Regions from separate parts of the Delftia sp. ZNC0008 genome, predicted to be linked through region 2. Evidence: predicted binding sites of a transcription regulator. Region 2 holds the regulator's gene; each other region holds the start of a gene.
The links. The regulator LexA, encoded in region 2, represses DNA repair genes until DNA is damaged. The targets are predictions, from matches to a motif close to ACTGTATNNNNATACAGT.
Positions count from the first base shown of each region.

Region 1: the regulator LexA is predicted to act here: its motif matches at 5,287-5,304, upstream of imuA (translesion DNA synthesis-associated protein ImuA).
Region 3: the regulator LexA is predicted to act here: its motif matches at 6,227-6,244, upstream of recA (recombinase RecA).

Region 1 is NZ_JTKZ01000068.1:40,664-51,260, forward strand. Features, by position in the region: gene L995_RS02315 (error-prone DNA polymerase) at 103-3,222, opposite strand; gene L995_RS02320 (Y-family DNA polymerase) at 3,219-4,529, opposite strand; gene imuA (translesion DNA synthesis-associated protein ImuA) at 4,477-5,277, opposite strand; gene L995_RS02325 (DUF3606 domain-containing protein) at 5,632-5,820, shown strand; gene L995_RS32730 (HNH endonuclease) at 5,924-6,652, opposite strand; gene L995_RS31650 (AAA family ATPase) at 6,649-8,007, opposite strand; gene L995_RS02330 (UvrD-helicase domain-containing protein) at 8,383-10,329, opposite strand; gene L995_RS02335 (AAA family ATPase) at 10,326-10,597, opposite strand, start outside.
Region 2 is NZ_JTKZ01000445.1:5,080-15,676, reverse strand. Features, by position in the region: gene L995_RS14775 (superoxide dismutase) at 1-186, opposite strand, end outside; gene xseA (exodeoxyribonuclease VII large subunit) at 505-1,830, opposite strand; gene L995_RS14765 (MotA/TolQ/ExbB proton channel family protein) at 2,226-2,858, shown strand; gene L995_RS14760 (ExbD/TolR family protein) at 2,881-3,306, shown strand; gene lpxK (tetraacyldisaccharide 4'-kinase) at 3,320-4,336, shown strand; gene L995_RS14750 (Trm112 family protein) at 4,401-4,583, shown strand; gene kdsB (3-deoxy-manno-octulosonate cytidylyltransferase) at 4,637-5,431, shown strand; gene adk (adenylate kinase) at 5,688-6,344, shown strand; gene L995_RS14735 (asparaginase) at 6,439-7,446, opposite strand; gene lexA (transcriptional repressor LexA) at 7,545-8,219, shown strand; gene L995_RS14725 (hypothetical protein) at 8,382-8,789, shown strand; gene L995_RS14720 (MFS transporter) at 8,873-10,054, opposite strand; gene L995_RS14715 (AraC family transcriptional regulator) at 10,196-10,597, shown strand, end outside.
Region 3 is NZ_JTKZ01000862.1:30,741-41,337, forward strand. Features, by position in the region: gene sucC (ADP-forming succinate--CoA ligase subunit beta) at 1-223, opposite strand, end outside; gene argC (N-acetyl-gamma-glutamyl-phosphate reductase) at 659-1,591, shown strand; gene L995_RS27775 (hypothetical protein) at 1,612-3,471, shown strand; gene yddG (aromatic amino acid DMT transporter YddG) at 3,494-4,414, shown strand; gene recX (recombination regulator RecX) at 4,411-4,890, opposite strand; gene recA (recombinase RecA) at 5,093-6,196, opposite strand; gene L995_RS27795 (MarR family winged helix-turn-helix transcriptional regulator) at 6,344-6,844, shown strand; gene L995_RS27800 (response regulator) at 6,945-7,619, shown strand; gene L995_RS27805 (sensor histidine kinase) at 7,715-9,211, shown strand; gene L995_RS27810 (LysR substrate-binding domain-containing protein) at 9,195-10,178, opposite strand; gene L995_RS27815 (Bug family tripartite tricarboxylate transporter substrate binding protein) at 10,288-10,597, shown strand, end outside.

The DNA of each region.
Region 1 (10,597 bases), on a different contig from region 2:
CCGCTCCCTCAGAGTGCCCCGCCTCCAGTGCTCGGTGCGCTTGCGCGGCATCTGCCCATGCAAAACGTTTCGCGACCGGCAGCAGCCACTCAGCACATGCTGTTAATGGAAGTCGCGGGAAGTCGTGGACAGCCCACCCAGAATGTGCGACAGGTCTTTGAGCTTGAAGGCAATGAGGTTCTTCACGTCGCCCTCGCGTTGCCACCGCCCATACACCGCGAGCAGCTTTGAGCGCAACACTTCGGGGCGATGCCGCTCTTTGAGGTGAGGCCAGACGATGACTTGCACATTGCCGGTCTCATCTTCAAGCGAGATGAACACCGTCCCCTTTGCTGTCTCGGGCTGCTGACGGACCGTGACGATGCCGGCGTAGCGAACCATCTGTCCTGCACGTACCCGGTCAAGGTCCGAGGCCCGGGCCAAGCGATGCTTTTCGAGTTCGGGCCTCAACAGCAGCATCGGATGGCTGCGCAGCGTGAGACCGACGGTGTTGTAGTCGTGGACGACCTCTTCGCCTTCAAGGGCAGCGGGCAGTTCAAGGAAGTCTTCATCGACCGGGGCGCCCTGCAGGAGCTCGGGTGCGCGTCGCAACGCCGAAGCTTGCCAAACCTGTTGGCGACGATGGCCAGAGAGGCTTCGCAGTGCATCAGCGCCCGCAAGCAACTTCATCTCGTGCTGCTCCAGCTTCGCCCTGTGAGCCAAGTCCTCTGGGTCATCGAACGGACCATGCGCGCGCTCCGCCATGATGCGCCCAGCCGATGCTTCCTTGAAGCCATCTATTAGGCGAATGCCCAGACGCACAGCGGGAGGGTCCGGAAGGTCCTCAAGGGTGCAGTCCCAGTCGCTGTACATCACGTCCACCGCACGCACCTCCACGTCGTGCCGCTGAGCATCTTGCACAAGCTGTGATGGCGAATAGAAACCCAACGGCTGGGAGTTGAGAAGAGCTGCGAGGAACTCGGCAGGATGATGCTTTTTAAGCCAGCAACTGGCGTAGACAAGCAGCGCGAAACTGGCCGCGTGGCTTTCAGGGAAGCCGTACTCAGAGAAGCCTTTGATTTGTTCAAAAATCTGGTGCGCGAAGGCGCGCTCGTACCCGCGTGACGTCATACCTGTGACTATCTTGTCGTAGTACTGCTGGAGCCCGCCCTTACGCTTCCATGCAGCCATTGACCTTCGCAGTTGGTCTGCTTCGCCCGCAGTGAAGCCTGCAGCCAGGATTGCCACTTGCATGACTTGCTCCTGAAAAATGGGAACCCCAAGGGTCCGACCAAGCGCTTCTTTCAGCGCTTCGCTGGGGTACTCCACAGGCTCCTTCCCCTGACGCCTGTTCAAGTACGGATGCACCATGTTCCCTTGTATCGGGCCTGGCCGCACTATCGCGACTTCGATGACGAGGTCGTAGAAGCACTGCGGCTTGAGCCTGGGCAGCATCGACATCTGAGCCCGGGACTCGATTTGGAATACGCCCACCGTGTCTGCCCGCGAAATCATCTGGTACGTCGCGCGGTCCTCCGCAGGGATGTCCTGCATGGAGAAAGCGTAGCCTTTTCGCATGCTGACGAACTCGAGGGAGCGCCGTATAGCGGACAGCATCCCCAACGCCAGCACATCCACTTTCAGCAATCCCAGCGCATCGAGGTCATCCTTGTCCCATTCGCAGATGGTCCTGTCTTCCATCGATGCGTTTTCGATGGGCACGAGCCGCTTGAGGGGCCCTTTCGTGAGCACAAAGCCGCCAGGGTGCTGACTCATGTGCCGAGGCATTCCGATGAGCTGGGAAGTCAGCTTCATCAGCTGCTGCACCACGAGTTTGGAAGGGTCCAGGCCGGACTCCGCAACACGCTGCTCCAGTACCTCGCTGCCATCCCACCAAGCCAAGTTTGACGCCAGCGCCTCCAGTTGCTCGAGCGGGATGCCCAGAGCCTTACCAACATCCTTGAAGGCCATCTTCGCCCGGTACTTGATGACGACTGCGGTCAGGGCGGCTCGGTCTCTTCCGTACTTTCGATACAGGTACTGAATAACCTCTTCACGCCTTTGGTGCTCGAAATCGACGTCTATGTCCGGTGGCTCATTTCGTTCGCGGGAGATGAAGCGTTCGAAGAGGACGCTCATCCGAGCAGGGTCCACTTCCGTCACGCCTATGCAGTAGCAGACCACGCTGTTTGCAGCGCTCCCGCGGCCTTGGCACAAGATGCCCTGAGACTGTGCGAAACGTACGATGTCTGCCACAGTCAGAAAGTAGTGCTCGTAGTTCAACTCGCATATGAGCTCGAGCTCATGTTCTATCTGGGCTTGGACCTTCGCGGGCATGCCACCTGGCCAACGGCGGCCGGCGCCGTCGTATGTGAGTTGCCGCAGGTAACTTGCAGGGGTCTGCCCCTCCGGCACCACCTCCGAGGGGTACTGGTATCGCAGCTCATCGAGCGAAAAGGTGCAGCGCTCTGCAACGCGTAATGTCTCGTTGAGCAAGTCTTCCGGGAAGCGCTGTGCCAGCAAAACACGGCTGCGCATGTGCTGCTCACTGTTGAGCTCGAGGTCAAGGCCACAGTCAGTGAGCGGGCGTCCGACCCGAGTCGCTGTCATCACATCGTGGAGCATCTTGCGGGACCGAAGATGCATTCGGACGTCTCCCGACGCGACCAGCGGAATCGCGGTCAGCTCGCTCACCAAACGCATGCGGTACAGCCACATCTCGTCATCCAGCACACGCTGCATCTCTACAGCGAGCCAGCACCGACCGATGAAGCTGTTGAGCAGCCATCGTGCAATGGTCTCCAACTGGGCGTCGGTCGATTCGCGGGCCGGCGAAACCAGGACCACGCAGTCTGCCAGTGCCGAAGGCTCAATGGCGTCCAGTTCGAGCCGGTAGGTGCCCTTCTCTGCTGAGCGTCTCAAGCTTGTGATGAACTCGCAAACGTTGCCGTATCCCTCGATGTTGCGCGCTATGACGACCAAGGTGAAGGGTGCATCACACACAACCTGAAACTGGCTGCCGTGCAGCACCTTCAAGTCATGCTCTTTGCTGGCCACATGGGCCCGAACGGCACCGGCCATCGAACATTCATCGCACACCGCAATCGCGCTGTAGCCAAGGGCCTTGGCCCTCTTCACAAGCTCTTCCGGCCAGCTTGCTCCCTTGAGGAACGAAAAATTGCTGAGAGCCCGCAGCTCTGCATACGCCGGGATGCCCGCGCGCGTATCGATGCTGTTGCTCATGCGAAAGCTCCATGGAGGTACCACGCGGTCTGGTCCCCGGCCAGCCGCTGCTGAAAGACCCAGAGCACGCCGCAATGTGGACTTTGAGCCACCCAGTAATCGCGAGCGACATTGCCTGTGTATTCCTCCCCGCCGTTATCAAGCCTCTGCCACCACCCGCCTTCGACCCGGTGCGGCCCGGCAAGCAGCTGCAGCACGCCTTGGTACATCGGCTTGTCCCCGCGCATCGACAAGCGCAATGGTTCTGACAGGATGAAGCTGGGCTGCGGGAAGCGGCTGCTGCGTGCACGTTTCCTGGGAAGTGGCTCGGGAGCGGGCTGCCACTGTGCCATCCACTCCAGCCGGTGGTCTTCCACAACGACAGGACGTACGACCTTCTCCGCGCCAAGCCGCGCGGCGACTCGCTCGAGCACCAGTGTGAGAGATTCACCGGACTGGACCGGGTCGGGCAGTAACGACCGGCTGAGCTCTTCCAAAGGATGCACATCCAAGGCTTCCAGCTCAAGGTCGCCCGCGGGGGCAGCGAGCTCAACTTTTGCGAGGTGCTCAGCAAGCAGGCGACATAGATGCTCCACATCGCGCATGGGCTCTGCAGTTCGCACAGTCAGTTCGCCGCCGTCTCCAGCGTCGCGTGCTCGCATGGCATCGTGGACCCAGCGCAGACAGAACGAGGTCGTACCCGCATTTCTGGCAGCAAGCCATCCGCACATTTGAAGCATCAGTCGGCGGGTCCCGAACAAAAGCGCCGGAGCGGAATCGACACGAGACATGAGTTCAAGACGGGCTTTGAAAACCTCCGGTGCTTCAACCCAGTTGTGGGCTTCCGGGCGCAACCCATACGCCTGGTCTAGCGCTGTCAGAAGCTGCTTGTCGAAACGCCGGCTTATCCCGCCCCGTGGCAATGCCCTGACATCGCCAAGCGTTCGGCAGCCCAATTGCGTCAACGTTGTCAGGTGCGGCTTCACCGCAGCCAATGTCTCCATCGGCAGTGGGTCCAGAAGGGTCGTCAGCGCGCCCTTGATGCCGTTTTCATGCCCACCCCGAGCACATGCCAATGCGGCCAGACTGGTGGAGGACCAAGCTATCTGCTCAACCCCCAACGCGGGAACCTCTGCAACGATGCGGTCTCGTAGGGCCCGCTTGCCACCGAACAACCGAACGCTCGCTTCCAGCTCGACGACTACCGCGTTCTCAACAATGGCTGTGCGCGGCGAAAACTGCAGCGCATACATCGAGAGTCCACGCAGTTGGTCATCAAGCGGCGACGTGTGCGGGCCGGAAGGCAGTAGCAGGGCGACCCACAACATGGGGAACCTCTGGAGTGATGAGTGAACTCGGGCGGCGCAATCTTGGGGTCAGGACCGATGCAAGTCCACCTGGCACAGATGCAAGCACCAGGGAGTGTTCCTGCTGCGGCCCCCGTCGCTTCAGGATTTGTACGTTCAGTTCCCAGTCCAGACCAGCTGAAGCCTGTACGCGTAGTGGTGCAGCAGATGACTCGTGCTGAGCGACCTCAGGGCGGCACAAGAAAACTGGCGCTTCGCAGCCCTGAGAGCACACCTGGAGTCGACGCAGCTGGTCGGGTCGGGCTTTCGGCAGCCACGCAATGATGGCGCCCGCAGAGTTGGACTTGATGAGCTGTTCGGTGGCCCAAAGCCTCTCAGACGGGACATCAGCCTTAATCCACACCAGCTGCCTGTCGTTCAGACCCATATGGGTCAGACCAGGGAGGTGTGGGTTGCGCGGCGGTCCGATGACAACGACCTGGCCACCTGCTTCGATGATGGGGCGCAAACCTGGTGCAAGCAACCGCCACTCAACAACTGAAGGCTGGGCCGTCAGCACCTCGGTGACCGAGCGGCGCGGCCACCCACTACCGGGTAGCTCCTTGTCCAACTCGGGCCACCCGGAAGACACCGTCTCCACAATCTGCGAACCCAGCTCGTTGCCGCACCAGACTACCTGGGAGAGGCCGGAAGACTGGACGAACGCGCGCAGGGGCGCAGCATTGCGGCCAGCAGCATCGTGTTGAGCGTAGTTCGGTAGGGTGGACATGGCTGGGAACCTGTTTTTTTATACAGTACCACGAAGCGCGCACCAGTGTCTGCAAGGAAGACGTCACATCCACCACCGTTACATCTCAGGACTTTATTAGCGTCAAGCCTGTATCTAATCTAAGAAAATCTCCCCATAACACGCCAAACAGGCGTCAAGAACCAGCTGTATGAGCTGGCATACCACTGGGGCTCTGTGCTAGTGCTACCCTGTTTTTGAAACGTCACTGCCCCTAGGAAAGCACATGTCGGAACAGGCTGGCAGCCGCTATGGGGCCACACTGGCCTTGCCCTGGGCGAATGAGACCGACCATCGACTCCAGCGGGGCATTGGCCCCTGTACTAGGAGAGCGATATGTCTGACGACAAGACCAAGACCGGCGGTCAAGACCGCACGCGCATCGATGTGAACGAAGACTACGAACTGCGCGACTGGTCCAAGAAATTCAACGTGACCCCGGAGCAGTTGAAGGCCGCGGTGAAAGCAGTTGGCACGAGTTCCGCTGCAGTCGAACAGCATCTGAAGCAATCCCATACACAATGAATCGATGTAGTGGAACGTTTGTAGCTCGTGCCTAATAACCATGGATGCGTCGAGCGCTACCGGATAAATCCAACGCCGTATGGATGTGCTGCCATAAAAGGGATTATGTCGTCGCAGCTTCTCTTCGACGAATGAGCACCTTGGCCACCGCCTTATAGACATCTGCAGCTCGATGCGTGGAAAGCTCTGCAGCTGCACCTACCAGCAAGGAAAGCCGCCCGCCACGTCGCCCCAACCGAGTCTGTAAGGCGCGCTCTTCAAGGACAGCCACATCATTAAGCTCGCAACCTGAAATCGTCCGCCGCCCCTGTGGAGTCAGGCCTGTGAAGACCCAGCCCCTCTTCAAAATGATGTGTTGCGAATATTGATGAAAGTGTGGGCTGACCCATCGGAAGCTGGAGGGGGTAACCGGAAACCCGGAGCCCGGTGGCAGCTGACCGTGTAAGGCAGGAACGTGACGTGCGCCTGCTCCGAGTGAAATTGAGTATATCTTTTTGTAGGTCTTATTAAATCTCTTGAAATTTTTTTCTTTGTTTGAATTGCATGTCCCGCAAGATAGAGCAAGATTTCTAATTTCGAATGTGAACTCTGGATAAATCTTCTTCTCAAGAAAATGCTCCAGGTGATTTGCGTAGTCATCGTATAAAGCGCGACGACAAAAACAACAAACCCCACCTTGGATATCAAAAAGTGATTTTTTCAAACCGTCCTTGAACTTCTTGATGATAGCTTTTCCTACACCGCTATCCCAATCGAGTCCCGCAAGAAGGGCTGCGGACGTACCATCAGGGTAATTGGGTGTCGGGGAGATTATCTGAAAAACCATATTCATTCAACCACCTCTTTCCCAATTAATGCATCGATAACCTCAATCATCGGGTCGTCCATAGTTAATGCTCTGCGAATATCTAGCAATTCAGGAACTAGCGCTAGGAAATTCTTATTATCAAAATCACCTCGCTCTACAAAAGAAATGGCTCGTTGAACTGTATCCACCACCACCTTGTTGCGACTAGAGCCGACGCCAAACTGCCTAAGTAGCAGTTCATCTGCAGAGGCCCCATAATGGACGATGGAAGTCTTTGCAGATTCAGGGGTGATGTCAACTACTGAACTCAGGTCAGGTGCCGAACCCACAATTAGAGGAGAATGTGTACTAATAATGACATGACCGTTGGAAGACATAACTTTCGAGCAGACTTCGAAAACAGCACTCATTAGGTCCCTCTGCCATTGAGGATGAAGATTATTTTCTGGCTCATCAAATAAAAGAACTGTATCCTCACTCACCCCAAAACCCACAGCCAATATACTCGAGTACATATTGTACTCACCAGAGCTAAGCTCAAACAATGAAAAGGAATCCCCACCCCTGATACTATGAACTTCGACCTCCCTAAGTTTTATTATCCCAATAAGCAAACCAAGGCGTATAGCACTCACTGAAAGCATCTCTGAAGCCGGACCAGTATCTTTCAAATTTACAGAGATATTCCTGTAACGCACCCGCCCCTCAATATATTCCTGGAGTTCTTGTATATCGGCTTCAGAAAATTCCTTCAGAATCCATCTTGCCATAGATTGAGAAAATCTAACACCCACATGCGCCCTAGCGCTTTCGCGACTATTGCTCCGAGAAATTAATTCAATAGAATCTTTAATATCGAAAATATCTTTAGATGGAAATTTAAAACCAAAGGTACACTTTACCTCAGGAAAAATTCCCGCATGAGCATGCGCTTGTTTGAAGAATCCCCAGCCAAACCTTTCCATTTTTTCAGATGCAAAAGCAAGGGCCAGCACTGTCTCCATAGGCGCCTTGCGACTGAGAAGGTTGTTCATTACGCGCTGCCCAACATACGTATAGTTTGGCACGTCGAAATTATTTCGACCACGACCAGGTCTTTCTCGTTGAGGGAACCTATCTGCCGTAGACCCAGAAATGCATAGCAGATGCGGTGAAGGTGCAGGAGTAAGTAGGTGAATATTATTTTCAGCATTAAACTCCTCAGGTGATATCAAATAATTAGCAATATGCCGTAATAACGTACTTTTTTGCGAACCATTGTGCCCCGTCACTACCGTAACCGCAGGTTTGCAAGCACCTTCCAGTCCATGCTCAAGCAGCCTTACCTTCCGGTAATCCTCATTCAAGCCACGAAACCCAACTTTAAGAACAACAGCCATTGAAGATTCCTTTAAAAAAATATACAGGCACATAACTGGCCTCGCGGCGATTCACAACGACTCTTTAATTTAAGCCGAACCTCTCTAGGAGGGTTACATAGTTCTTTTTCATTTCCACTTTCAGCGGAGAATATCTGATGGCATTTTGAAGTTAATGCTGGCTCGCCCGTCAATGCACTGCAACACCTTCTTCAGAATCATCACACCTGAAAGCAACTAAACAACGAGCCGTCGAACATGCGCCCCGATGAGGCTCCTGCATGACCTGCTCCCATGCATGACATGCATCTCAAATGCGACGACAGGCCTCTAACGACCTTTACCGAGCCACCCTGGAGGCTGCTATAGCTCGAGAAAAAATGCAGAGAACTAAGGCTACGGAATCTCGACCACCTCCTCCGGAGCAAACCATCCATTCGTACGAAGGTGCGAAAGTGCAGCAGCCGGGTTATGGGACCAGAGAACCAGAGCCAGAGACTCCTCTGCGCGGCTACAAGTCACATAAAGAAGGCGCAGTGTCCGGTCAATGGTTGTTTCGACCCCGTTGCCAGCGTTAGCTCGGTCAGTTGCGCTGAGCGCCAATCCACCAAGAATCTTGTCGTAGTAAAAGAGCGTGCCTCCGGCCATCTTGTCATCCATCACCACCATGACGTTTTTGAACTCCGAACCCTTAACCACTTGATGGGTTGCAAGTTCCGAGCCGCCCGCCAGGTAGGTGCGGTACTTTCGAAGCTGACTCCAAGGCGCCGCAAATAGCTCAGACCAGCCGCGTTTGAGCCTGTCCACTTTGGCTTCATCTGATTTCTTCTGAGGAGGTGGTGGCGCGGGAGACTTGTCAGCAAAAGCCGCGGAAAGCTTTGCATCTACCTCAAAAATACGTGCCGTCAAAATAGGCTGGAGAACTTGCTCCACACTAGCCGCGGGAGTAGAACAGGCCTTGGCGAAATCGCTCAAAGCAACGAGCATTTCATCAATGCGGCTTTCTCTTGCCAGCGCATCTTCCGGTATTCCATCAAGGCACTTATGTTGTCGAAGGACCTCTGTTGCCAAGAACTCATTGAGCGTACCGTCATCGTTAAGGCACGCTTCCAACTGAGCAAGCTCACTGAGCATCAGCCGAGCAGCGGCAGGGCCCTTTTTCTCGAAGCTGCCGCTGGGTGAAGATGAGTTCGGGTCCAGCAGGTCCATGGCCTCGAACACTTCAACGAACGAGCCGCGCTTCGCAACGAGCTTGTGTTCCAGAGCCAGCGTTTGGTAGCCATCATCCCAGGATGCAGAACTTGTTGCCGCCCTCATGTGGTCTGCGCACCAACGCTCTCCAGCCACCTTCTCGTCGTCCGAGAGGTCATTGAGGCCAACGAAAATTCGCACAATTCCCCCATTTTTATCTTTTCGAGGATGTTGCTTCACGCCCGTGGCGGGTTGGGTCCGGCCATCAAGGTCAGCGGCCCATATGTCGTTGATGAGGTCAACGATTCGACGCTGGCTTCGACGGTTCATCTTCAGCTCAGGCGTGGCCCAACTCGCTGGCACATGGCTCGGCAAGTCATCGTGCCCTTCCAAGTAGATTCGCTGCCTATGGTCCCCGATGAGACCCAGCGTGAGCCCGCTTCCCCGTGGCTCCGCAACAGCTAAAAGCGCATCCAAAACTCCCTCTATCGTGTCTTGCGACTCGTCAATCAGTACTACCGGGTAACGGTCCTTCAGAACCGTTCGAAGTGTTGGACGCCTTTCTATAAGCCAAGCAGTGGCTCCAAGCACGTCGCTGTGGACCAGCGCGCCAGGGCCATAAGTGTCCCGGTCCGGGTGATAGATGAATGTCTCCGTCTGCCGGATGGCTTCGATGTCCGCAAGTAGTTTGTCTAGGTCCCGCTGCTTTGCTGCAGTGATGCCCTTAGGCTTGCTCAAGCCAGCGGCAGTGTCTTTGGCGTGCTTCGCTTCCTTCAGCGATATCAACGCTTCACGTATGTCATCGTCAAAGCCACTGATAAGCTCCCAGCAAAATGCATGGATAGTCGAAACTCCGACCAAGTCATTCTCACCAAGCCGCCCTTTGATGATGGCCACAGCGTTCTTGGTGTAAGTCACCACTCGAATTGAACGGCCGTACATCCGCAGGCTCCGCGCGACCTGGCCACCCTTTTCGTGGGCGGTAACTCCCGTGAGGCGCCGCAGCACTTCAATCAACGTGTACGTCTTGCCCGAGCCCGCCCCAGCAAAAAGGAAGAAGCTTCGCGGAGGCGTCTCGGTCAGATATCCACAGATTTCCTCGACGACGCCTGCGTCAAGGTCCTTTTCCTGAGCATCAACCGCCGCGGTCATGCGGACAGCTCCGATGCCATCGACCCTTCGGCTCTTGGTTCTGGCATAGTCCCAAGGTCCGTTTCGGGCTTCTTCTCAGGCTCCAACTGGGTTTGCAGCCATCCCAGCGCATCGGATATGTACTCGGGGCAGACAACGGGCTCCTGGGCCGAAATCATCTCAAACAAGCTGGCAGCAAAGTCACCTTTGCTGAAGCTGCCATGCATCAGTTTATGAAGCTCATGGAGCAACTCCGTACTATTGGCGGCCTTCGTCGCCCGCCTACCTA
Region 2 (10,597 bases):
GCCGGAAGACTTCTTGACGATCTCTTCCAGGGTCATGCTTTCGAATTCGGTGCCCTTTTGCAGGTTGTTCAGGTTCACCACATAGGCGTTGTGGTGCTTGCCATGGTGGTACTCCAGCGTTTCCTGGCTGTAGTGGGGTGCCAGCGCGTCAATCGCATAGGGCAGAGGGGGCAAGGTATGTTCCATGGTGTTTCCTTCGTGGTTGAAATCTTTTAGGACGGGCCAGCACCTGTTGCGCAGAGCGCCTGCAGCGCCTGCCGTGACCGTCGCGCGGGGCCTGCACTGCGCGCATTGCTGCGAGCCCTGGCCCTCACGCACCCGAACGGGCATTGTAGGAACAAGTTCGTGACCCTGCGGCGAAAGCGCGCTCCAAATCGGCCATCTTGGCCCGCTGCCGCGAGGGTGGATGTGAATTGACCGCAATCCGGCCAATCGGCCTACACGGATACCGCCTGCCGCCCGCCACTCCCTGCACGCCGAACGCTGCACACAGCGGGCCGCAGTTCAGAGCAGGCGCGGCTGCGTCACCACCAGGTCCAGACTGCCGTCCGCCAGTTGCGCCTGCAGCGCCGTGCCCGGTGGCGCACGGCGCGCCTCGGTCACGGGATGGCCCTCGGCATCGGTGAGCAGGGCATAGCCGCGCTGCAGCACCAGGCGCGGGTCCAGCAGTTGCAGGCGAAGCTCCATGCGCGCCAGGTGGTCCGCGCGCCTGTCCAGGCCGCGGCGCATGCCCGCAGGCAGCTGCGCCTGCAGGCCCTGCCCCGCATGGTCCATGCGCTGCAGCCTCAACTGCATGGCATGGCGCAGGCGCTGCGCCTGGCGGCTGAGCTGCAGCCGGCTGCGCGCCAGCTGTTCGCTGGGCCGGCCCAGGCGCTGCGACGCCAGGTCAAGGCGCTGCTGCTGGCGGTCCAGCAGCCGTTGCACCCCGTCCTCCAGCCGGCCCTGCATGAGCTGCAGCGCACCCAGCCAGACGTCGCGCGGTTGGCTCACCAACTCTGCCGCCGCCGTGGGCGTGGGCGCGCGCAGGTCGGCGCAGAAGTCGGCAATGGTGAAGTCGGTCTCGTGCCCCACGCCGCTGATCAGCGGCACCGGGCTTTGCACGATGGTGCGGGCCAGGCGCTCGTCATTGAAGGCCCAGAGGTCTTCGATGGAGCCGCCGCCGCGCACCAGCAAGATGGTGTCGATGTGCGGCGCGCCGGCCACCGATCCCGCGCCTTCCTGCGCCAGCCCATAAAGCCTTTGCAGCGCGTCGATCAGCGATGCCGGTGCCTGCGCGCCCTGCACCAGGGCCGGCACCAGCACCACGGGGATGTGGGGCACGCGGCGGCGCAGCGCGGTGATCACGTCGTGCAGCGCGGCAGCCCCCGGCGAAGTCACCACGCCAATGCCGCGCGGCAGCGGCGGCAGGCTGCGCTTGCGCGTCGCATCGAAGAGGCCTTCGGCCTCCAGCTGCGCCTTCAGCCGCAGGAACTGCTCGAACAGTGCGCCCTGGCCTGCACGCTGCATGCTTTCGACGACCAGTTGCAGATCACCGCGCTGCTCGTAGACACCCAGCCGGCCCCGCAACTCGACCAGCTCGCCATCGCGCGGCGAAAAGTCCATGAGCTGGGCCGCGCGCCGGAACATGGCGCAGCGGATCTGCCCGCCGGCGTCCTTGATGCTGAAGTAGCAATGGCCGCTGGCCGCGCGCGAGAAGCCGCTGATCTCGCCGCGCACCGCCACCGGATTGAAGCGCGCCTGCAAGGCATCGCTCACGGCGCGGCACAGCGCGCCGACTTCCCAGACCAGCGGCGCCGCTGCTGGATTCATTGCGCCAAATGCACCGCTCATGCGGGCTCCCGGTCAGCATGCAGTGCAACATTCTCCACAGGCCGGCAGATGCGGCCTTGAAGAGGCACTTTGGCGATGATTTGCACAAGCAATCTCAAGAACACCTCGCAAGCATTTGATTAATAATAGATTTTTTACTGAAACAAAGAATTCACATTTGTCACAGTGGTCATTCGCCGTCGCCGCCGCATCTGCGCAGGCAGCTTGATAACAAAGTTATCCACAGAAAATTGTGCTATATGAGCAAGCCCGAGGCCAGAAACCGGGACACCGCCCGTTGCCTGGATGCTGCGCCCGGTCACAGTTTTAGGCCGATCGCGCAGCCGGGACGCCTGGACCGGCCACATGGCTGGGCCATAATCGTCGGCTGCAGTTAAACGCGGGGGGAAAACAACTTGCTGTCGATCATACAAGCCGCAGGCTGGCCGATCTGGCCACTGATTGCCTGCTCCATCCTGGCTCTGGCCCTGGTCTTTGAACGCTTCGTGGCGCTGAAAACAGCCCGTGTTGCGCCGCCTGCCCTGTTGGGCGAGGCGATTTCCGTGTCCTCGCGCGGCCTGCCCAGTCAGGAAGTCGTGCAGCAACTGGCACAGAACTCCACGCTGGGCGAGGTCCTGGCCAGCGGGCTGCGCGCACTGCAGGCCCATCCGGACAGCAGCGAGGAAGAGCTGCGCGCGTCAATGGAAGGCGCCGGCCGCGCCGCCGCCCACACGCTGGAAAAGCACCTGAGCGCACTGGCCACCATCGCCTCTGCCGCCCCTTTGCTGGGCCTGCTGGGCACGGTGATCGGCATGATCGAGATCTTCGGCTCGCAAGGCGGCGCATCGGCCACCGGCGGCAGCAACCCCGCCCAGCTGGCGGCCGGCATCTCCATCGCCCTGTACAACACGGCCTTCGGCCTGATCGTCGCCATTCCGGCCCTGATCTTCTGGCGCTACTTCCGCGCCCGCGTCGACGGCTACCTGCTGGGCATGGAGCTGGCTTCCGAACAGTTCGTGCGCCACCTCACCCGCGTCGGCGGCAAGTGAACCAGCACGCGAGAGACCTGACATGAACTTCCGTCCCCGCCGCCGTGACGAGCCCGAGATCAACCTGATCCCGTTCATCGACGTGCTGCTGGTGGTGCTGATCTTTCTGATGCTGTCCACCACCTACAGCAAGTTCACCGAGCTGCAGCTGACCCTTCCGGTGGCCGACGTCGAGCAGCAGCGCGACCGGCCCCGCGAAATCATCGTCGCCATCGCAGCCGATGGCCGCTATGCCATCAACAAGACCGCCGTGGAAGACCGCAGCGTCACCGGCCTGACCCAGGCGCTGGCCGCAGCGGCCGTCGCCGGCAAGGACAGCGTGGTCATCATCAGCGCCGATGCCACTGCGCCGCACCAGTCCGTGGTATCGGTGATGGAAGCCTCGCGCCGCGCCGGACTGTCCCAGATCACCTTCGCCACGCAGACCTCGGCCAGCGCCGGGCGCTGAAGGCAAGGCCGCCATGCCCCGGACTGGTCCTGCCCCCGCAGCCCGGGGGCTTCGCGCGGCCTGGCGCCGCCGCGGTCCGCTGGCCTGCGCGCTCCTTCCCCTGTCCCTGCTGTACCGTGCCCTGCTGGCCCTGCATCGGCTGCCATATGCACTGGGCTTCAGGCGTGGGGGCCAGGCCGGCATTCCGGTCATCGTCGTCGGCAACGTGATTGCGGGCGGCGCCGGAAAGACCCCCGTCACGCTCGCCCTGGCCCGCCATCTGCGCGATGGCGGCTGGAGTCCCGGCATCGTCTCGCGCGGCTATGGTCGCAGCACGGACGACTGCCGCGAGGCCCGTCCTGACAGCGCCCCCGCCGACGTGGGTGACGAGCCCGCGCTGCTGGCGCGTGCCAGCGGCGTGCCGGTCTTCGTGGCCCGCAAGCGCATCGAGGCCGTCCAGGCCCTGCGCGCCCGCCACCCGCAGGTGGATGTGGTCATCAGCGACGACGGCCTGCAGCACCTGGCCCTGGCCCGCGACATCGAGCTGTGCGTCTTCAATGACGACGGCATCGGCAACGGCTGGCTGCTGCCGGCCGGCCCGCTGCGCGAGCCCTGGCCGCGCCCCGTCACCGCCGTGCTGCATGCAGGCGCAGCCCCCGACACCGACGCCCCCGCGTTTGCCATGCAGCGCCAGCTGTCCAGCGAAGCCGTCAATGCCCAAGGCGAGCGCATCGCACTGTCCTCCCTGCGTGCGCAGCCCGTGGAGGCCGTGGCGGCAGTGGCCCGGCCCGAAGGCTTTTTCTCCATGCTGACCCGCGAGCAAGGCCTGACGCTGGAGCATGTCCAGGCGCTGCCGGATCACTATAATTTTGAGAGCTTCCAGCGCCTGGGGCGCAACGAAGACCCGCTGGTCTGCACCGAAAAAGATGCCGTCAAGCTGTGGCGCACCCATCCCCAGGCCTGGGCGGTTGCGCTGCAATTGCAGCTGCCGGCGGATTTCTGGGCGCTGCTAGATGAGCGGCTGCAGGCACTGCGCCCCTGCCCCGCCTGACTATCATCTCCGTCTCGGCTGGCTGCCACGGCCCGCCCTTTCCCTTCAAAACACAGGATCCGCCATGGACGCCAAACTTCTCGAACTGCTGGTCTGCCCCGTCACCAAAGGCCCGCTGCGCTTTGACCGCGAGCACCAGGAACTGGTCTCGCGCAGCGCGCGCCTGGCCTACCCGGTGCGCGACGGCATTCCCGTGCTGCTGGAAACCGAGGCCCGCACGCTGGACGACGACGAGATCGAGGACTGATTTTTCCCATCATCTGCGCCGCCCCACGCCTTCGCCTCACTCCTGCACGCACCATGTCCTCCGCGCCCTTCACGGTTCTGATTCCCGCCCGCCTGTCTTCCAGCCGCCTGCCGGGCAAGCCCCTGGCCGACATTGCAGGGCTTCCCATGGTCGTGCGCGTGGCACAGCGCGCCAGCCGCAGCGGCGCCGCACGGTGCGTGGTCGCAGCTGATGACGAAAGCATCCTCGCCGCCTGTACCGCGCATGGCGTGGCGGCCGTGCTCACGCGCAACGACCATGCCAGCGGCAGCGACCGACTGGCCGAGGCCTGCGCGCTGCTGGATCTCGATGGCGATGACATCGTGGTCAATGTCCAGGGCGACGAGCCGCTGATCGCCCCCGAACTCATCGACGCCGTGGCCGCCCTGCTGCCCCGGCAACCTTCGGCCAGCATGGGAACGGTGGCGCATGCCATTGACAGCCTTGCCGACTTCGTCAACCCGAACGTGGTCAAGGTCGTCTGCGATGCCCAGGGCATGGCCCACTATTTCAGCCGTGCGCCCATTCCCTTCGCGCGCGAGCATGCGGACCAGGCATGGTGGGAGACGGCATCGGCAGCGTTGGGCCACCCCGGCTTCGCACCGCTGCGCCACATCGGCATCTACAGCTATCGCGCTGGCTTCCTGCGCAGCTTCCCCCAGCTTTCCCAGGCACCCACCGAGGCACTGGAGGCCCTGGAGCAGTTGCGTGCGCTGTGGCACGGCCACCGCATCGCCGTCCATGTCACACCCCATGCACCCGGCCCTGGCGTGGACACGCGCGAGGATCTGGAGCGGGTGCGCGCCCAGCTGTCCAACCCGCCGGCGTGAATCGGCCGGCCGCTGAAAACGCACAAATGGCGATGCCGGGCATCGCCATTTGCAGCAACACCGCCCATGCGGTTTTGTCGGACAGCAAAACGCAGGTTTTGGCGATTGCACAGGCGACAGTTTTGCCCCGTGCGTGTAAGCCAGTGTTGGCCCTGTGCGTGCTATCCTTGCCCGCGACAAAAATATGACGCATGGACTGTCCGCCCCGGTGGGCCGATCCGGCAGACAAGAATTTCTACTCTCCTCAAGGACTTCCATGAAACTGATTTTGTTGGGCGCACCCGGCGCCGGCAAAGGCACGCAAGCCGCTTTCATCTGCCAGAAGTACGGCATTCCCCAGATCTCCACCGGTGACATGCTGCGTGCCGCCGTCAAGGCCGGCACGCCCCTGGGCCAGCAGGCCAAGGCCGTGATGGACGCCGGCCAACTGGTCAGCGACGACCTGATCATCAATTTGGTCAAGGAGCGCATTGCCCAGCCCGATTGCGCCAACGGTTTCCTGTTCGACGGATTTCCCCGCACCATTCCCCAGGCCGACGCCATGAAGGCCGCCGGCGTGAAGCTGGACTACGTGCTCGAGATCGATGTGCCCTTCGATGCCATCATTGAGCGCATGAGCGGCCGCCGCTCCCACCCCGCTTCGGGCCGCACCTACCACGTCACGTTCAACCCGCCCAAGGTCGAAGGCCTGGACGACGTGACCGGCGAGCCGCTGGTGCAGCGCGAGGACGACAAGGAAGAAACGGTCAAGAAGCGCCTGGACGTCTACAGCAGCCAGACCCGCCCGCTGGTGGACTACTACCGCGCCTGGGCCGAGAAGGAAGCCGCAGCAGCCCCCAAGTACCGCGCCATCAGCGGCCTGGGCTCGGTGGAAGACATCACCCAGCGCGCCCTCGCAGCACTGGCTGAATGACGCAGGCCATGCGCCAGACCCCAGAAAAGCACCCGCCCGCCGGGTGCTTTTTTGTTGCCCGCCTGCATCTGAAGCGCCGGCGACGCCCGGAGGATCAGTCGCGCGGCTGCGCGGCCAGCGCCAGCATCATGGCAATCCGCGCCTTGGCCACGGGCAGTTGGACCAGATCGGCCTCTGCGGGGTCCGTGCCAAGCCCCGAGGCAACGGGCAGGCCTTCGGCGCAGCGCGTGCCCCGCCAGATCCAGACGCCTTTGTCGCGCGCACGCAGCAAGGCCGCTTCCATGCTTTCGTGAACGGTCGCATTGCCCGTGCCGGCCACCACGATGCCGCGCACGCCTGCGGCCACCAGCGCATCCACGCCGCAGGCACGCGCCAGGGCACTGCTGAACACCACCTCGACCCAGGGCAGCTCATCCAGCGCCAGCAGGTCAGACAGAGCGGGAGCGGAAGTCACCATCCGCGCAACGGGGGCAACCGGCGTGACCGGCGTGACCGGCGTGACCGGCGCATCATGCACCAGCCAGCGCACGCGCCCTTCCTCCACCAGGGCCTGCGGGCCACCTTCCATGGAGCGCATGGCCTGCAGTCGGTAAGGGTGGACTTTTTGCACCTGGGCCGCCGCATGTACTTCGCCGCCGGCCACCACCCACACACCGCTGCGCCCGCCGCTGGCGGCCACGGTCACGGCATCGCGCAGATTCTGCGGTCCGTCGGCCAGCAGGGCCGTGGCCGGGCGCATGGCGCAAGTGAGCACTATGGGCTTGGCGGCAGGCAGCAGGCTGTGCAGCAGCCAGGCCGTCTCTTCCAGCGTGTCCGTTCCATGCGTGATCACCACGGCGCGTGTGTCCGCATCCTCCAGCGCCTGCGTGCAGGCACGCAGCAACGCGCGCCACACGGGCCAGTCCATATCCTTGCTGTCCACCTGCGCGATCTGCTGCGTCTGCACAGGCCCCAGCGCCTGCTGCTCCAGATCCGGCACGGCATCGAGCAGCGACTGCACCGTGATCTGTCCGGCCTTGTATCCCACTGCCTGCGACTGCGAATCCGCCCGGCCGGCGATGGTGCCGCCCGTGCCAAGAATCACCAACTTTGACTGCCCCACTTGCACCTCTTGGAAAACTGGTTAAAAATACAGATACTGTATAAATCATCAGATGACTTCTCTGCCTGCCATCTGAATTCAAGGACCGGACGCACGCCATGCTCGACCATCCCAAGCTCACCGCCCGCCAGCAACAGATCCTGGACCTGATCCAGGCCGCCATCTCCCGCACGGGCGCGCCCCCCACCCGCGCGGAAATCGCCAACACGCTGGGCTTCAAGTCCGCCAACGCAGCAGAGGAACATCTGCAGGCCCTGGCCCGCAAAGGCGTGATCGAACTGGTCAGCGGCACCTCCCGCGGCATTCGCCTGCGTACCGACACCGTGCGCAACATCAATGCCGCACGCGGCACCAGCTTCGGGCTGCCGCTGTCGGCCCTGGCGCCGCTGATGCTGCCGCTGGTGGGCCGCGTTGCGGCGGGCTCGCCCATTCTCGCCCAGGAACATATCGACCAGACCTATTCCGTCGAACCCAGCCTGTTCCAGGTCCGCCCGGACTATCTGCTGCGCGTGCGCGGCATGTCCATGCGCGACGCGGGCATCATGGACGGCGATCTGCTGGCCGTGCAGTCCGCGCATGAAGCCCGCAACGGGCAGATCGTCGTGGCACGCCTGGGAGATGAAGTCACCGTCAAGCGCCTGCGCCGCACCACGCAGGGCGTGGAGCTCCTGCCGGAAAACCCCGATTACCCGGTGATCCGCGTCGCTCCCGAAGAGGCCTTTGCCATTGAAGGCCTGGCCGTGGGGCTGATCCGCAACAGCATGTCCATGTAAGCCGGACGGGCAGCCCTGCACGGGTTGCCCCCCCCTATTTCATGCACCGCCCAGGTGGTAGGCGCGAAGCCTTGCAGCTTCGCCCTGGGCGGAGCTTTGCCCGCAAACCGCAATCCTGCCTGTGTCCATGCCTCTTTGAAATACGCCAACAGGAGTCGTCACATGGGATTCGCTCTGCCAACACTGTCTTCTCTGTCCTTCCTGCGCCTGGCACAGGGCATTCGCCTGCCCGCCGCCGCCATGGAGCCCGCCATGCGCACCATCCAGCCCGAATCGCCTGTGCAATCCGAGCAGGCGACCATCCTGTCCTTCAGCAAGGCCCGCCGCCGCAGCCAGCAACGGCGCAGCAAGTCAGCACGGCTGCCAGAACACAGGGATGCGCAGCTGCTGCTGCCCCTGCAACCCGAACTGCCCTCCCTTCCGGCAGATCAGGCCCTGCCTTCGGGTCTGCGCATCATCCAGCGCTCGCCGCAGGAGCAGCCCGAATGCCTGTTCATCTCGGGCCGCATGGCCGATGTCTGTGCCGCCCTGGAACGCATGGAAGCGCACGGCGCGCAGACACCGGCCTGAGGTCGCCCTGAGACCAACCCGTCCACCCGGTCTGCGAGAGCCCGGGCCTGTCTCTTGCCTTGCCCAGCGGCAGGGGCTGCGCATCAGGCCCTGACAGCCGCCGGTGCAGCACTCCCCTCGCTGCGCCGATTGCGCATGCACCACGCCTGCGCCGCGGCAACGCACAGAATGCACAGCACGACGCTCAACGAAAAACGCAGTCCGCGCGCATCGGACAGCATGCCGAACAACGGCGCCACCATGCCGCCTATCGACATGGCCAGCCCCAGGGTCAGCCCGCTGGCCGTGGCCTGGTTGCGCGGCAGATAGTCCTGGGCCAGCGTGACCTGGGCGGCAAACGGAAGAAACATGCACACGCCCAGGGCCATGGTGCAGGCCAGCGCCATCCATGGCGTGGAGGCCAGGGCCAGGGCCGCCAGAGCAGGCAATGCCAGCAGGTAGCCGGCGCGGATGGCCTGCATGCGCCCCCGGCGATCTGCAAGCGTGCCCCCCAGCAAAGTGCCCACCGCCGCAGCGGCTGTGAATGAGGTCAGCGTGGCCGCTCCCATGAAGTCCGAGCCGCCCAGCTCGCGCGTCACGAACATGGGCAGGGTGGACAGCACCGTCACATAGGGAATCGACCAGCAGACGATGACCCCGCACAGCAGGAAGAAGGCGCGCCAGTGGTTGGCCGGCAATTCGCCCTGAGCCACGGCCGGGCGCCGGGTGGCGCAATGGTCCTTGGCTCCATCCCGCCAGGTACAGGCATACCAGAGCACCAGCATGGCCGCTGCAGGCAGGGCCAGCATCCAGCTGCGGTGCAAGGCGCCTGCGCCCACCACGGCCGCAGCCAGCATGGGAGCGAACGATGCCCCCGCCGTTCCGCCCACCGAAAATACGCTCATCGCCTTCTGCGAGCTGCCGCCCGCCATGCGGGCCGCCACCGTTGCGGACGGATGGTAGGCCGCGATCCCCAGGCCGCACAGCACGGCAGCCAACCAGCTGACCCAGTAGTCCGGGCTCATGCCCACCAGGGCCAGGCCCAGGGCGGCCACCACAAAGCCGGCCGGCACCATCCAGGGCCGTGGCGACCGGTCGGCATACAGGCCGAACAGCGGCTGGACCATGCTCGACAGGCCCGTGGCCGCCAGCATCAGGCCGCTGGCTTCCGTATAGCTGTAGCCGCGCTCCAGCACCATGAAGGGCAACAGCGCAGGAACCAGTCCCTGGTAGAGGTCGTTGATGGCATGCGTGCCCGTAAGCAGCCCCAGACGTGCGCGGTTCATGCCCTGCCTCCTGTCACGTCCGTCATTCTCGAAAGGGAAATCATCTCCATACCTGCCACTTTCCTGCGGATTGAAAGTGGGTCATCGTAGAAAGTGCATGATCTGCATTCCTGCTACGAAGCAACAACAATCGTCGAGAAAATGACAACCCGGCAAAGTGGCCCACTTTCCCATGCCCGCACCCGCGCCTGCCTGGATGACGTGCCTGCGGCCGCTCCATTGCCCCCGCACGGCGAGCACACGGCCCGCCCGGTCGTGGCCTTTGCCACAGACATGGCGGCCGGCGCGGCCATCGCACCGCATGCCCACCGCCGCGGCCAGCTGCTGCATGCCACCGAGGGAGTGATGCTGATCCGCGCGGATTCGGGCAGTTGGGTCGTCCCCCCGGGATGCGCCGTCTGGGTTCCACCACAGGCCCTGCACGCCATCCACATGGCCGCCGGCCCCGTGGCCATGCGCACCGTGTTCGTGGAGCCGGGGCTGCGGCCCGGCCTGTGGCAAGACTGCCGAGTGATGCAGGTCACGCCCCTGCTGCGCGAACTC
Region 3 (10,597 bases), on a different contig from region 2:
GGCCAGCCAGTGCCTTGACGTCGTCGATGCTCTTGGCAACCTTCACGCCGCCGCCCTTGCCGCGACCACCAGCGTGGATCTGGGCCTTCACGACCCACACGGGGCCGCCGAGCTTCTGGGCGGCCTCGACGGCCTCTTGCACTGTGAACGCAGGGATACCGCGAGGTACAGGCACACCAAACTGACGCAAGATGTCCTTGCCTTGGTATTCATGAATCTTCATGATGTCTCTCTCAAACAAATAGGGGGGGATTGACCCGGTAGCCCTGGGGTGCTGCCTCAAGGCGGAGTGACCTGGCAATCGCCGAATGTACCATGCTGCACTGCGCCATCCGACACGCCCCCATGCGCAGAATCCACAATTTCCTGCGGGCCAAGCAGCATGCCAGGAACTGTGCAATGCATTGATATGTCAGGGAAAAGACGGTTTCCCGACATTTCCTCCAGACGCCACAGCTCTTTTGTCTTATAGAGGATCTGCAGGCGGCCCTGCCCGCCGTTTGTAACAGGCGCATGTCAGCGGCCCTGGATCGCCGCTGCCAACCGTTTTGCGACAACGGGCGCAGGGGGACCCGGTTTCGGTGAGAATCCGCAGCTGGAACGCGGCAATGGTGCCGCAGCGGCTCCAGGAGGGCCGCGCAGCAGGAGAAATACAGCGATGGCAAAAGTCTTTATCGATGGCGAAGCAGGCACGACAGGGCTGCAGATCCGTGAGCGTCTGGTCGATCTGTCCGGCGTGGAGCTGGTCAGCATTGCGCCCGAGCTGCGAAAGGATCCTGCTGCCAAGCGTGCGCTGATCGCCGGCGTGGACCTGGTCATCCTGTGCCTGCATGACGACGCTGCGCGCGAAACCGTGGCCATGGTCGACGCCATCGAGGCCGAGACCGGCCGCGCCATCAAGATCATCGATGCCTCCACCGCCCACCGCGTGGCGCCGGGCTGGGTCTACGGCTTTCCCGAGCTGCGCAAGGGCCAGCTGGAAGCCGTCAAGGCTGCCACGCGCGTGGCCAACCCCGGCTGCTATGCCACGGGCGCCATCGCACTGCTGCACCCGCTGGTGGCGGCAGGCCTCATTCCAGCCGACTACCCGCTGAGCCTGCCCTCGGTGTCCGGCTACTCGGGCGGCGGCCGCAGCATGATCGAAGCCTACGAGGCCGGCACGGCCGCGCCTTACGAGGCCTATGCGCTGGGCCTGTCGCACAAGCACATTCCCGAAATCCTGCACTACACGGGCATGACGCGCCGCCCGGTCTTCATTCCTGCCGTGGGCAATTTCCGCCAGGGCATGCTGGTGCAACTGCCCCTGCATCTGGACCTGCTGCCGGGCGCGCCCAAGGCCGCCGATCTGCACGATGCGCTGGCCGCCCACTACGCGGCGACCAACACGCCCGAGCAATGGGTGTCGGTGCTGCCGCCCACCGAAGACATGAAGCTGGCTGCCGATACGCTGACCGACACGAACAAGCTGGAGCTGCGTGTGTTCGCCAATGAGCAGTACCGCCAGGCCGTGCTGATCGCCCGTCTGGACAACCTGGGCAAGGGCGCCAGCGGCGCCGCCGTGCAGAACCTGCAGATCATGCTGGGCCTGTGAGGCCCCCCGCGCCCCCGTCCTTGCCGGGCCGGCGCGGTCCGGTCTGGGGCCATGTACTGGCCCTGGCCGTGCTGTGTCTGCTGATCGTTGTGTTCGCCTGGAAGCTGCGGCCGGCATTGCCTTCCTCATCGCGCCTGCTGCTGAGTCCGCTGCTGGGCAATATGGAAGCCTGCCTGGTGCAGGACGGGCTGCGCGAGGATTTTCCCAAGGAATTCCAGCAGGTGCCTGCCAGTTGCCTGGGCCCTCAGGGCTCGGCCGCGGAAATGGTGAAAGCCACGCTGCAGCGCTTGGGCCGGCCGCAGGGCGAGGGGCTGGAGCTGGGCTATACGCTCAGCGTGCCTCTGCTGCGCTATGTGCAGTGGAACGGCCGGGCCTGGGAAGTCCGGGGCGAGGCGCTGGACCGCGTGGTGCGCACGGTGGCGCAGGCGCAGCGGCCCGTGGTGCTCTACCTGTTCGCCACGCATTTCGAGGTGCACTCCCAGGCCGAGGAGCGCCTGGCCGCCGATCCCGCCAATCTGGCCTGGACGCCCAAGGGACCGCTGCCGCTGGACACCTATCTGGGCGCGCGCATCTTCCCGTGGTCGGTTGCGCGGCAGGACAATGAAATCACGCGCGTGCGCAAGCTGGTGGTTGATGCCCTGGCCGAGCGCATGTGCGCTGCGGGCGATGCCGCCATGCATCCGCTGCGTGCGCTCACCGTGCTGGGCGAGACGCACCAGCTGTTCCCGGGTTTCGAGGCCGGCATGGGGTTCGCGGCCGAAGGCTATGCGGTCACCGACTACAGCCCTGCATCCGTGGCGGGCTTCCATGCATTCCTGCGCCAGCGCTATGGCGACATTGCGCGGCTCAATGCCCATCTGAAGTCGGAGTTCGCCAGCTTCGATGCGGTGGAGCCTCCGTCGCGCAACATCCGCAGCGAGCCGCTGCAGAACTTCTTCCAGCACATCGACAGCTATGCGGCTGGCACGGTCCCGGTGTCCGGCTGGGTCCACTCGCCCGACGCGAAGCTGCAAAAGCAACTGGCCGTGGCCGTCTTCGTGGACGGGCGCCCCTACTCGCACGCCCCCGTGCACATGCACCGCCAGGATGTGGCCCAGGCCAAGCCTGATTTCCTCACGCCCGATGTGGGCTGGCGTGCCGACATCCGCTATCCGGCGCTGGGCGAGGGCCTGCACCGCATCGACGTGGTGCTGCAGGCCGGCGGGCGCAGCCTGGGCCTGCTGGCCACGCGCCAGATCGCCGTGATGGACCGCCACCAGGGCGAGCCCAGGCCCCATGCCGCCGAGGCCTTGCCTGACTTCGGCAAGCTGCCCGATGGTGTGGAGTTCTGGGTGGACAGCCCGCAGGACCGGCTGGCGCTGTTCTACAACCCGCTGGTGACGGACTGGAACGATTTTCGCGAGCAGCAGGTGGCCGACTATATCCAGGGCTTTTCCGAGCACATCGGGCACGGCTGCCTGGGCCGGGTGCCTCGCTTTGCCCACCAGCTCAACCCCCATGCGAATCCGAGCTGGGACGCCAGCCGCTACGCCGTGGAGCGCAGCCTGCAACGCATGCCGGGGCTGTCCCTGGGTGTCAGCCTGTATGGCGAAGACACCTATGGGCCGCTGGTCGGCCAGATGCTGCGCCGCTATGGCCACACGGCCTATGGCGTGACGGAGTTCCATCCGCTGGTGGCACTGTCGCCGCAGCGGCTGGAGAAAGTGCTGACCATGCACCGCCGCCAGGGCGCGCGCTTCCTGTCCTTCTTCATGGAGGCGCGTCCCGAGGACGCGACCGGCACGCAGTCCAGCAACGAGTTCTCCTTCGATGCGGACAACCGCGCGCACGGCTCGGACGCGCTTTACCGCTCGCTGCGCCAGGTGCTGCAGCCGCACTGACCTGCCGCGCGCAGCCTTTCCCATGTCTTCAGCGCACAGCAGTTCCCCTGCAGCCGCAGGCCGGGCCACCGCCATCGGCCTGCTGGCCGTGGTGTGCTGGAGCTGCACCGTGGGCCTGATGCGCTCGGTGGCCGAGCCGCTGGGCGCCGTGGGCGGTGCTGCCATGCTCTATACGGTCAGCGCCTTGTGCGTGGCCGCCGTGCGCGGCCTGCCCAGGCCGTCGCAGTGGCGGGCCATGCATCCGGCCTACTTCTGGGGCTGCGGCCTGCTGTTTGCGGTCTATGAAATCTGTCTGTCGCTGGCGATCGGTCTGGCGCAGGACCGCGCCCAGGCACTGGAGCTGGGGCTGATCAATTACCTGTGGCCCAGCCTGACCATCGTCTTGGCGGTGCTGCTGCGCCAGCAGCATGCGCGCTGGTGGCTGTGGCCCGGCGTGCTGCTGTGCCTGTGGGGTCTGACGCGCGTGCTGGGCGGCGAGTCCCTGCAGATGCATGACATGGCAGACCACATGCTGGCCAATCCGCTGGCCTATGGACTCGCCTTTGGCGCGGCCCTGCTGTGGCCCTGCTATTCGCTGGCTGCTCGGCGCTGGGGTGGGGGGCACAATGCCGTGGGGTTGTTCCTGATCTGGACTGCGCTGGCGCTGTGGATCAAGTGGCTGTGGCTGGGTGGCGAAGGCGGCATGCACTGGTCAGGCACCGTGGTGCTGCAGCTGCTGGGCGTGGGCGGGCTCACGGCCATGGGCTACAGCTGCTGGGAGCACGGCATACAGCACGGGCATCTGGCCGTGATGGCGGCGGCCTCGTACTTCACGCCCGTGTTCTCTGCCTTGCTGGCCAGTGCCTGGCTGCAGGTGCAGCCGGGCTGGGGCTTCTGGCAGGGCGTGGCGCTGGTGACCGTGGGGTCGCTGGTGTGCTGGGGCGCAACCCGGCGCGTGGATTAGTTGCCTTCGTCTGCAGCTCCGTCATCCCAGTCTTCGCTGCGCCCGCGCAGCACCTTGCTCGCTATTTCTCCGCCAAAGCCGCGCGCGGCCAGAAAGCGCATCTGCTTGAGGCGTTCCTGCGGGGTGGCCGGCGGTGAGCCGAAGCGCTGGCGCCATACGGCATGGGCGCGCTGCAGTTCGGTGGCGCGCAATTGTTCTGCGGCGGCGCGCACCAGGCCATCGTCCAGCCCCTTGCTGCGCAGCTCCTGCACCACGCGCGATGTGCCAAAGCGCGCGGCCTTGCGATGCAGCACGGACTCGGCCACGCGCTCGGCGCTGATGAAGCCGCGCTGCTCCAGCGCGTCGAGCATGGCGCCCAGGTCCTCGCCTTCCTCCACATGGGGGGCGAGCTTGCGTTCCAGCTCCAGCCGTGAATGTTCGCGCTGGCCCAGCAGCTTGAGCGCCCGGCCCTTGAGCGACAGCTTGGCGAATCCCATGCGGCAATGTCTCCTGAATCATCCCGAATAAAAAAGGCCCCCACGCTCCCCTTGCTGCGCAAGGTCCGCTGCCTCCCAAGGGGGCCGCTTTTTTGCCTTGGGGCGTCCCGGCGATAAAAAAGGCGCAGACGTGAGCCTGCGCCAAGATGGCAAACACAGTGTGTGCAGGCGCGGCGGCGCCTGCTGTGAGGGGTCTGGGCGCTCAGGCTTCGATCACGCCGTCCTTGTCGGCCTTGGCCTTGGCGCCCTTGGCGGCCTTGGCTTCGGGGGCATCGCCGCCGGCCGTGGGCAGCAGGGCAATGCCCAGGCTGTCGCGCACCTTGTTCTCGATCTCCACGGCCAGGCCGCTGTTCTCGCGCAGGAATTCGCGGGCGTTGTCGCGACCCTGGCCGATCTTTTCGCCGTTGTAGGCGTACCAGGCCCCCGACTTGTCGAGGATCTTGGCGTTGACGCCCATGTCCAGGATTTCACCTTCGCGCGAGATGCCTTCGCCGAAGAGGATGTCGAACTCGGCGGTCTTGAACGGGGGCGAGACCTTGTTCTTGACGACCTTGACCTTGGTTTCGTTGCCGATGGCTTCGTCGCCCTTCTTGATGGTGCCGGTGCGGCGGATGTCCAGGCGGACCGAGGCGTAGAACTTCAGCGCATTGCCGCCCGTGGTGGTTTCGGGGCTGCCGAACATCACGCCGATCTTCATGCGGATCTGGTTGATGAAGATGACCATGCAATTGGTCTTCTTGATGGTGGAGGTCAGCTTGCGCAGCGCCTGGCTCATCAGGCGGGCCTGCAGGCCGGGCAGCTGGTCGCCCATCTCGCCTTCGATTTCGGCGCGCGGTGTCAGTGCGGCCACCGAGTCCACGACGATCATGTCCACGGCGCCCGAGCGCACCAGGCTGTCCACGATTTCCAGGGCCTGCTCGCCGGTGTCGGGCTGGCTGATCAGCACTTCGTTGAGGTTCACGCCCAGCTTCTGGGCATAGCTGGTGTCCAGCGCGTGTTCTGCGTCGATGAAGGCGCAGGTGCCACCCTGCTTTTGCATTTCGGCGATGACCTGCAGCGTCAGCGTGGTCTTGCCCGAGGATTCAGGGCCGTAGATCTCGATCACGCGGCCACGGGGCAGGCCGCCCACACCCAGGGCGATGTCCAGGCCCAGCGAGCCGGTGGAGACGACCTGGATGTCCTGGATGGCTTCGCCTTCACCCAGGCGCATGATCGTGCCCTTGCCGAACTGCTTTTCGATCTGGGCGAGTGCGGCCTGCAGGGCCTTGGCTTTTTCACTGTTGGCGGTGGTGACGGCGGTGTTCATGCGGACTCCTGGGTTGGGTATGGATTCAGCTCTGTATTTGCATTCAGGCTGGATGCTTGAACAGTAGTTTATGGGCTTGCTGTCTTGATTTGTTGGTGTTTTTAGTCAGTTTTCCTGACTTGTTGGATTTGCCTCCACAATGCATCCATGAGTGAGCTTTCCCCCGTCACGCCGCCCGCCGACGCCTGGCGCCAGACCCACCTGGGCCGGTTGCTGGGCCATGCCATGCGGCGGTTCGACGCGCGTGTGCTGCAGCTCATGGCGCGCGATGTGGAGGTGCCGCTGGCACTGTCCAACCTCGCTGCGCGCGACAAGGTGGGGGCGGCCCATATCCACATCACGCGGCATCTGTCGCTGGCTGGCGACCGGCTGACGGACCTGGCAGAGCGCGCAGGCATGACCAAGCAGTCCATGGGCGACCTGGTGGCCCAGTGCGAGGCCTGGGGCCTGGTCACGCGCGAGAGCGACGAGCGCGATGCGCGCGCGCGCCGCATCCGCTTCACGCCAGCGGGCCTGGCCTGGCTGCAGGCTTTCCATGACGCCGTCTCCCAGGCCGAGGCCGAATTCCGCGAGGAAGTCGGCGACGACATCGCCACCGTGGTGGCGCTGGGGCTGGAGGCCTACGCGGGCGGCGGCTCACTCGGGTAAGGTCCCTGCCCGCACTGCGGGGCGCATCCTAGAATCCTGGGAATTAAAGGCGCGCATTTCCAACTCCCAGAGCGCGCCTGCATTACAGGAGACATCCCCCATGCGCATTCTGATTGCCGAAGACGACCAGGTCCTGGCCGATGGCCTGCTGCGCAGCCTGCGCGGCTCGGGCGCCGTGGTCAGCCATGTGGCCAATGGCAGCGAGGCCGACACCGCGCTGATGACCAGCAGCGAATTCGATTTGCTGATCCTGGACCTGGGCCTGCCCAAGATGCACGGTCTCGAAGTGCTCAAGAAGCTGCGCGGCCGCGGCGATGCGCTGCCGGTGCTCATCCTCACGGCGGCCGACAGCGTGGAAGAGCGCGTGCAGGGGCTGGACTACGGTGCCGACGACTACATGGCCAAGCCGTTTGCGCTGTCCGAGCTGGAGGCGCGCGTGCGCGCCCTCACGCGGCGCGGTATGGGCGGCGCCAGCAGCACCATCAAGCACGGCCCGCTGGTCTACGACCAGGCCGGCCGCGTGGCCACCATCGACGGCAAGATGGTCGAGCTGTCGGCGCGCGAGCTGGGCCTGCTGGAAGTGCTGCTGCAGCGGGCCGGCCGGCTGGTCAGCAAGGACCAGTTGGTCGAGCGCCTGTGCGAGTGGGGCGACGAAGTCAGCAACAACGCCATCGAGGTCTACATCCACCGGCTGCGCAAGAAGATAGAGCGCGGCCCCATCCGTATCGCCACCGTGCGCGGCCTGGGCTACTGCCTTGAGAAGATCGCGTCCTGAGGCCGCAGCCGTGGCTGTCAGGCCCGGGTTGGCTTGCCTGCGCATAGTGGTGGTTGCCGCGGGGCCGTGAACCCGTCGTAAGGGGCTGCCCGCCGATGAAAATCTTCCAGCGTGAACAGCGCTCCCTGTTCGGCGAGATCCTTGACTGGATGCTCACGCCGCTGCTGCTGCTGTGGCCCGTGAGCCTGGCGCTGACCTGGCTGGTGGCCCAGGGCCTGGCCAACAAACCCTTCGACCGCGCGCTGGAATACAACGCCCAGGCGCTGGCCCAGCTGGTGATGGTGCAGCACGGCAAGGTGCTGTTCAACCTGCCGCAGTCGGCCAGCGAGATCCTGCGTGCCGACGAGTCGGACACCGTGTATTTCCAGGTGCTGGGCGTGAAGGGCGAATACCTGGCCGGCGAGCGCGACCTGCCGCCGCCGCCCGAGCCCGACGAGGCTCTGACTGGCGCGGCGCCTCCAGGCTTGCCGTCCGGCGGCACCGTGCAGCTGCGCGATGCGGAATTTCGCGGCATCGATCTGCGCGTGGCCCATGTCTGGGTGCGCATGCCCCTGCCGGGCGAACCGCAGGCCCTGGTTCAGGTGGCCGAGACGCGCGAAAAGCGCAGCGTGCTGGCCACGGAAATCATCAAGGGCGTGATGCTGCCGCAGTTCGTCATCCTGCCGCTGGCCGCGCTGCTGGTGTGGCTGGCGCTGGCGCGCGGCATCAAGCCGCTGCACCGGCTGGAGGAGCGCATCCGCGCGCGCCGGCCCGAGGACCTTTCGCCCATCAACCACAAGGACGTGCCGCTGGAAGTCGTGCCGCTGGTGGATTCGGTCAATGACCTGCTGGGCCGCCTGGGCGACTCGCTGGCCACGCAAAAGCGCTTCCTGGCCGACGCGGCCCACCAGCTCAAGACGCCGCTGGCCGGGCTGCGCATGCAGGCCGAACTGGCCCAGCGCGAAGGCGTGAGTACGGGCGAGCTGCGTCAGTCCCTGGCCCAGATCGCGCGCTCCAGCATCCGTGCCACGCACACCGTCAACCAGTTGCTGGCGCTGGCGCGTGCCGAGAGCGCGGGCCTGGGGCGGGGCCTGGCCATGCAGCCGTGCAACCTGGTGCGCATCGTCACCGACGTGGTGCGCGACTGCCTGCCGCGCGCCATGGACAAGCATGTGGACCTGGGCTATGACGGCGCCGAGTCCTCGGCCGCCGGCGTCTGGCTGCAGGGCAATGCCACGCTGCTGACCGAGCTGGTGCGCAACCTCGTGGACAACGCCATCAACTACACGCCTTCCACCAGCAGCCGGCCGGGCATGGTCACCGTGCGTGTGCTGGCCGATCCTTTTGGTCAGGTCCTGCTGCTGCAGGTGGAGGATTCGGGGCCGGGCGTGCCCGAGGCCGAGCGCGAGCTGGTGTTCCAGCCGTTCTACCGCGTGCTGGGCTCGGAGGCCGATGGCTCGGGCCTGGGCCTGCCCATCGTGCTGGAGATTGCGCGCCAGCATGGCGGCCAGGTGGTGCTGGAAGATGCGCATCCGGGCCAGCAGCCGCCGGGTGCGCGCTTCAGCGTGCGCTTCACGGCACTGCGCTCGCCGCCGCCTAAGCCTGCGGCGTAGGCGGCACCGGTTCCCCATCTGCCGGCGATTCATCGGGGGCCACAGGCGCCACCGCCACCCGTCCGGGCGTCTGCGCTGCATGGTCCACCAACCAGTTGCGGAAGATGCCCAGTGTGCCGTGGTTGGCGCGGTCGGCCGGATAGCACAGCCAGTAGCCCAGGGCACTCTGGTAGCCGTGCTGGGGCAGGGGCTCGTTCACCAGGCCGGCGGCAATCTCGTCCTGCACCAGGCAGCGCGGCACCAGGGCGATGCCCATGCCCGCCATGACGGCGCGGATGATGGTCTGGAACTGGTCGAACTGCGGGCCTGCCAGCGGGCTGATGCCGTGGATGCCGTGGGCCTCGCTCCAGCGCGCCCAGGCGTCGGGAATCGTCACATGGCGCAGCCGCGTGCAGCGCGCCACGTCCTGGGGCGTGGTGATGCGGGCCTCGGGGCCGGAGCCGCGCGGCGGCGCGATCAACGCGACCTGGCGGCCCACCAGATAGTGGGCGTGCGCGCCGCTCCAGTGCCCGTCACCGAACAAAATCGCGCAGTCCAGCCCCGGACTGTCAAATTGGTAGCTGTGTACGTAGGGTACAAAGTGCAGGGTGATCTGTGGATAGCGCTGCTGGAACTGGGGCAGCCTGGGGATCAGCCACTTGGCAGCGAAAGTCGGCAGCGATGACAGGTGCAGCGCGCCTCGGCTGTCATCGCTGGTGATGAGTTCGAGAGTGGCTGCCTCCAGTTGGCCCAGCAGGGCGCGCACTGCGCGCTCATAACGCTCGCCCGCGGGTGTCAGGCTCAGCCGCTTGCGCTCGCGTTCGAACAGCGACACGCCCACCCACTTCTCCAGTTCCTGGATCTGCTTGCTGACTGCGCTTTGCGTCAGGTGCAAGGCTTCGGCCGCGCGCGAGACACCTCCGAAGCGCACCACGGTGGAGAAGGCGCGCAGCAGATGTATGGGCGGGTTGAGGCGGCGCAAACTCATGACAGGGATATGATGAAACTATTCCTGTTCGGAATATTAACAGGCACAGTATTTGCTTTTTTTGTGAGCAGATTTCTTTTAATCTGACCTTGTTTGTAAGAAAGATCCTATGCAACGACGCCATTTCCTTGCTTCCATCGCCGCTTCTTCTGTCGTTCCTGGAATGTCCTTCGCCCAGGAAACCACCCGTCCCCTGCGCATCGTCGTTCCGTTCCCTGCTGGCGGTTCCACCGACATGGTCCCGCGCAACATGCAGGACGTGCTGCCCAAGCTGCTGGGTGGCCAGGCCGTGGTGATCGAGAACAAGGCCGGCGCTGGCGGCTCCATCGGCATGGCCGAAGTGGCGCGTGCCACCGACGGCGTGACCTTCGGCATTGCCACGCTGTCCACCCATGGCGTGAACCCCGCCGTGTTCAAGA